DNA from 2 places in the Paenibacillus canaveralius genome. Region 1 is predicted to be linked to the other one. Evidence: riboswitches for the same ligand, from Rfam matches in the RefSeq annotation. Region 1 holds a riboswitch; the other holds the start of a gene.
What was found. Region 1 has a riboswitch for cobalamin ahead of ABC395_RS14985 (class I SAM-dependent methyltransferase). Riboswitches for the same ligand answer to the same signal wherever they lie in the genome.

Region 2: it holds a riboswitch for cobalamin, as region 1 does, so the genes downstream of both, cobJ (precorrin-3B C(17)-methyltransferase) here and ABC395_RS14985 (class I SAM-dependent methyltransferase) in region 1, are expected to answer to the same signal.

What each region holds. Positions count from the first base shown of each region.
Region 1 covers NZ_JBDFMM010000001.1:3,344,859-3,348,068, reverse strand. Annotated here, with positions in the region: gene ABC395_RS14990 (aminoglycoside phosphotransferase family protein) at 18-923, shown strand; cobalamin riboswitch at 1,085-1,292, shown strand; gene ABC395_RS14985 (class I SAM-dependent methyltransferase) at 1,540-2,430, shown strand; gene ABC395_RS14980 (permease) at 2,584-3,210, shown strand, end outside.
Region 2 covers NZ_JBDFMM010000001.1:4,593,745-4,596,954, reverse strand. Annotated here, with positions in the region: gene ABC395_RS20775 (glycoside hydrolase family 13 protein) at 1-1,151, shown strand, start outside; cobalamin riboswitch at 1,244-1,447, shown strand; gene cobJ (precorrin-3B C(17)-methyltransferase) at 1,798-3,210, shown strand, end outside.

The DNA of each region.
Region 1 (3,210 bases):
ATTAAGGAGCTCCCGGAGTGCCGAATAATAACAGTCTTATTTCAAAAACGGTTGTACTAGCAGAAAAAGCCGGATTAAAGGACATTACTCCTCTCGAGCTTGGGAATGGCGGGAACCTGGTCGTTCATTTGGCCCCGTATCCGATTGTGGCTCGAATAGCCACTGTGCTTTCAAGAGATCATGCAGAGTACGCTTACAAGGTACTGGTTCGTGAATTAAGAGCCGTACGTCATCTCCATTCAAAGGGGGTGCCGGTACGATGGCCAACTGACCTTACGGATGCGGGACCATACGATATTGACGGCACATGGATGACGCTTTGGAAGTATGTTCCCCCTACAGACCTGCAACGCCCTTCGCCAAGCGAAGCGGTTGAATTGGTTAATAGACTTTCACTGGCATTGAAAGATTTTAGCGACGAGATTCCTGTGCTTGGTGTTTGGGAGCGGACATGTCAATCGGCTTTTAGATTAATTAAACATCCGGATAGGCGCATACAAAAGTTGCTAAATCTGTTCTTCGCGATTGATAGAGAGATGCGTCTCGAAACAAGTTTGCTAATACCGTCTCATGGAGATGCTCATTCAAGAAACTTATTACCGAGTCCTGAAGGCTGGATCTGGTCGGACTTTGAAGATTTGTCGTTGATGCCCGCATACTGGGATTTGGCTTCATATGTAAGCAATCTTGCCTTATTCAATGGAATACAGGAGCCAACCTTTCAATATATCTGGAGTCGGATAAATAATCAGGCCGATAAGCAAGCTTTTGGATTTGCTGTTACCGCACGCATACTTATGTCCACTTTAGGTAACTTGGATTTCGCGCTTTCAGGCAACGGAGATTTGGAATTTGCATATAAACAGCTTGGTTTGGCAAAAGATTTTATTAATCAAATAAACCTGATTATTGAAGAGGGATAACCTTCGCGGCTCCCCTCCATAGTCCGAAGCTTGGAGGTCCCGCCTTACCGGTACACCTGCCTGCACGTTTGCTCCGCTCATTTGCCAAAACGCGGGATTTCAACTACTATTAACCGTGAAGTTGTTTGGCATGCTGCGTATCTTAAGACAATTGAATAACAAACATTCTTTATCAAACAGGTTCCGGTTCATTCTCCAAGGAGAGGGAACGGATTAAAAGGGAAGTCCGGTGCAATTCCGGCACGGTCCCGCCACTGTAAGGGAGAAGGGGGATATCCCCCGGCTGAAGCGCAATATGCCACTGGGTAAACCGGGAAGGCGCGCAGGAGTTTCCCGAGTCAGGAGACCTGCCTGTTTACCGGTAACTTCATTCCTACGCGGATATAGGATGGCGTTGATGCGAATGTTCTCCCTAATCGCCAGGGTCTTTCTGCTTCCATCTGTTGTGGAAAGGACCCGCACGCCTTTATGCGACGAACCGAACATCCTGCCTCCGGGGGGATGTTTTTTTATTTGCGGATAAATGAAATCCGCTCCCCGTCATGACAGTAATCAATGCGCGTAAGAAAAAAGGCAGCCGGAACCGACTATTTACCACCTATGGGGAGGAAAAGAGATGTATTACGGAGTCAAACTAAATACGAATTACAAATCCCTCTGGCAGGAGGGGATGAAAGACTGGGACGGAAATCTTCCCGTAAGGATGACGGATGACGTCAAGGAAGAAGGATTCTGGAACGCTTTTATGAAAAAGAAAGAAGAAACGGGCGTGGATTCCTGGGTCGCCAATCTGCGAAAGGAGCTTATCTCTTTTATCGATCCCGGTGAGGACGTGCTGGAAATCGGGCCCGGCTGGGGTAACTATACGTTCGAAGCGGCCGAAAAAGCGGGTTCCCTTACGTGCGTCGACAGCTCCGAGAGCGTGCTTGCTTTCTTGAAGGCGGCAGCGGAGCGGAAGGGGTGGAATCACGTAAACTTTGTGCACGCCAAGTGGGAGGAGCTTCCCGTGGTGGAGCCGGCCGACGTTGTATTCGGTGTCAACTGCTATTACCGGATGCAGGAGATCGACCGTGCGCTTCTGCACATTAACAACACGGCGAAGCGTCTTGGAATCGCGGGGATGGTAAGCGGTCCGGAAAGACCGCATTACAAAGACATCGCGGAGCAGTTGGGCTGCAGAATCAAGTTTCAACGCAGAGATTATATTCATTTGCAGAATCTGCTTTATGAACTTGGAATCGATGCAAACTGTAAAATCGTCAACCTGCACAAAACATACGCGTATGACACGGAAGAGGATTTGCTGAAGGACAACCTGAGCATGATTCTGGATAAGGACTACGACCGGAAGGAGGCAGTCCGGCTGCTGTATGCGTACGTGCGTGAAGCCGACGGCAAGCTGATATACCCCCACAATTTCAAAGCGGCTCTCCTTTACTGGAAGCCGGAGAAACGGCTGGAGCCTGCGGACCTGTCCACGGAAGTGAAACGGGTCGTCCAGGTTTAAAATCAGCCCCGTTTAAGCATTTGCCCGGTAACGCGATTTGGCGTGCCGGGATTTTTTGTGGCTTTACCACTGGACAAGGGAAAGGCTTGTCATAAATTCCAACAGGCCCGCATAGAGATGAACAAGAGGAATCGGTTGAGGGAGAAGTCTTTCTTGTTGAAAAACGTAATGATTACGATTAAAATAAAGGAACTGCCGCAAACAGGAGGGAAGAACGTGCATGTTGACGGAACAAACAGAAGGATGAGGAAAAGAAACCTGATCGTTCTCGCAGGGGGAAGTTTCCTGGCCGTACTGATCTGGCAAGCCATGCGAAAAGGGATAATGGTTTTGCCGGACCCCTCGGTCATCGGGCTGTTCAAAACGATGTTCATCGGCATCGTGCTCGAAGCGGTTCCTTTTATTATGCTGGGTGTGGTGCTGTCCTCGTTCATGCAGGTCTACATCCCCGAAACCTGGATCCGTAAAGCGATCCCCCGGAATCCCTTTCTCGGACTCGTGTTCGCCTGCCTGCTCGGCATTTTGTTTCCGATCTGCGAATGCGGCATGATTCCGGTCGTCCGCCGGCTGATCAACAAGGGAATGCCCTTGTACATAGGCGTGGTCGTCATACTTGTGGGGCCCATCGTCAACCCGGTCGTTTATGCGGCCACCTACACGGCTTTCCGGATGAATCCCGAAATGGTGTATGCCCGGATGGGACTGGCTCTTGGTGCGGGCGCGCTGATCGGCCTGTTCGTCTACGCGTTTATCAACAAAAATCCTCTGAAACACAGGCTG
Region 2 (3,210 bases), 1.2 Mb from region 1:
AGCTGTTCCGGATGGTGCATTGGTGGCTCGGCAAAGGAGTCGACGGTTTCCGCTTCGATGCCATCGCTCATATCGTAAAAGCGCAGGGGCTGCCGGATGCCGATAATCCCAAGCATCTGCCCGTCGTGCAGGCTTATCAGCTTTTTTCCAATCTGGAGAAGGTACATACGCTGCTGCAAAAGCTTCATGACCAGGTGCTTTTCGATTATGACATCATGACGGTGGGCGAAACGTCCGGACTCGGTCCGGAGCAGGCACTGGAATACGTGGGGGACGAGCGCCACGAGCTGAACATGGTTTTCCAGTTCGAGCATATGAATCTGGATGCGGCTTCCGCCGGGACGGGCAAATGGGAGTCGAAGCCGTGGACCCTGCCGGAGCTGAAAAAGGTGATGAGCCGCTGGCAGACGGTCCTTCACGATAAAGGATGGAACGCCAACTATCTCGGCAATCACGATCAGCCCCGCCCCGTTTCGAGGTTCGGAAATGACGGCCGGTACCGGGTGGAGTCCGCCAAAATGCTGGCCACGTTTCTTCTGACGCTGGAGGGGACGCCGTATATTTTTCAAGGGGAAGAAATCGGCATGACCAATGTCGCGTTCGATCTGATCGGCGATTACCGCGATGTGGAAACGATCAATTACTACAAGCAGGCGGAGCTGCTCGGCAAACCCCAGGACGAAATCATGAAGGCCATCTGGAAAAAAAGCCGGGACAACGCCCGCACCCCCATGCAGTGGGACGGTACGGCTAACGCGGGGTTTACGACAGGGGAGCCGTGGATGAAGGTCAACCGGAACTACCGCGAGATTAACGCGGCCGCAGCGGCAGCCGATCCCGATTCCATCTACCACTATTACCGGAGCCTGATCGCGCTTCGCAGAAAGCACCCCGTCGCCGTATACGGCGAGTATAAGCTGCTGCTTCCGCTGGACACGGAAATTTATGCGTACACGCGGACGCTGGACGGGGAGAAGCTGCTGGTCGTGCTGAACTTTTTCGGCGGAACGCCGGAGTTTTCGTGGCCGGAGGAGCTGGGGGAGGGGAAGGACGCGGAGCTTCTGATTTCGAATTACGATCCCGTCTCCGGCGAAGATATCGGGGTCCTCAAGCTGCGGCCTTACGAAGCGAGGGTTTATCGGCTCGGCTGAGGTGACCGTTTTATCGGCATAGACAAGTTCTTTGACCGGATGTTATGATGAACAGAACACAATCGAATATGGTAAAAACAGGTGCGGAGCCCATTCGAACGGATCAGACAGTCCGTAAGAACAGGGTTTCGCTTAAAACGGGAAGTTCGGTGAAAGACCGACGCGGACCCGCCACTGTAAGGAGCTCCCCGCATTGCAGGGAAAAAATTTTTTCGGCATCAACGTCACTGGATTTATCCGGGAAGGCGCCGAAGAAAGCTCCGAGCCAGGAGACCTGCCTGTTTGAATAACACTAGATAACCTACGAGGATTTAGGGAGGTGTTGAGAACGGCTGAATCGCTGCCAGCAGCGGCTTGCCGGACCCGGGTCATACAAGACAGCCCGCGGACCGGCGGTCTGTACGGGTTGGAAGCATATGCGGGATTTTCCCGCTGAATGGCTCGAAAGTTCGAAGCATTTCTATCCAAGGAGGATGGAAATGCTTTTTTTTATGGCCCGGACGGGATGAAAAGGGGAACGGCGGGTATGCCGGAAGGCACCGACGTGTATATACAAAGGTCTGTCTGTAGAAAAGCCGGATCGAACGATAGCGGCTGCCGGGCGTAAGCGCCGCAGCTTTCTTTACAGCGAAGAGGAGGAATGGGAATGGCCGGTAAACTGCTTATCATCGGATTTGGCCCCGGAGACGAAGCCCATATTACAAAACGCGCACGCGAGGCGATTTCGGAAAGCGAAGTCATTATTGGCTATAACACTTACGTGGATCTGATCCGCAGCCTGATCGACGGCAAACAGGTCGTGCGTACGGGCATGACCGAGGAAGTAAGCCGCGCGCAGGAAGCCGTCAGACAGGCGGAGGCCGGACGCAAGGTAGCCGTCATATCGAGCGGCGATGCGGGTGTATACGGCATGGCGGGTCTCGTGTACGAGGTGCTGATCGAGAAAGGCTGGAAGCCCGACGGGGGAGTCGAGGTCGAAATCGTACCCGGCATCTCGGCCATCAACTCATGCGCTTCGCTGCTGGGAGCCCCCGTGATGCACGACGCGTGCACGATCAGCCTCAGCGATCACCTGACGCCTTGGGATCTCATCCGGCGCAGAGTCGAGGCGGCCGCATCCGCCGATTTCGTCATTGCGCTGTACAACCCTCGGAGCGGGAGGCGGACACGGCAGATCGTGGAGACGCAGCAGATTTTGCTGAAGCACCGCTCTCCGGATACCCCGGTAGGTATCGTCAAAAGCGCCTACCGCGACAGGGAGCACGTCGTGCTGACGACGCTTGCGGAGATGCTGGAGCATGACATCGGCATGCTCACCACGGTGATCATCGGCAACTCCGCGACCCGCAACTATGAAGGGCTCATGATTACGCCGCGGGGCTATCAGCGCAAGTATACGCTGGACAGCGATATCCAGCCCCTGCGTCCTCATGAGCGTCTTCGGCGGGAGGCCGAGCCGTGGGCTCTGGAGCAGGATGGGGAAACCGGCGCGGAAGACACGCCGGCCTTGGAGGGCAAGGAATCCGCTTGTGCCTCGGAGGAACAGTCCGATGCCGCTTTGCGGCCGGATGAAGCGCGGGACACCGGTCTGCCGTCCCTCTTCGACGAGGACGAATACGGGGACGACGGATACGGCGAATACAGCCCGGAAGCCGAGGGGACCGGCACGGCCGAAGACTACGGCCGCGAAGATTTGCCGGTCCGCACACAAGCGGCCGGCACACGCTCCGCGTACGATACGTCAGCGGTTACCGGGGAGTATGAGGACTCGGCGGTTGCCGTGGCGGTCCGTCCGCCTGCCGCACCCGCACGGTCTGCCGCTCCGACTGCTTTTGAGCTTGCGGAGGAAGCCCTCCGTCTCGTTACGGGCGAGCCCGGCGGGCCGGCTGCTTCCGCTTCCCCGAGCGGTTTTTTCCGTCAGCAGGCTATTCTCGAGTTCGCCGTCAGTCCCGGTCTTGCGAACAAAAACCTGACCGCCAAACAGCTGATGGTCCTCGCCGAGGCCGTCGGCGATAAAGGAACGATGGAGTATACCCCCCATCACCAGCTTCTCGTCAAG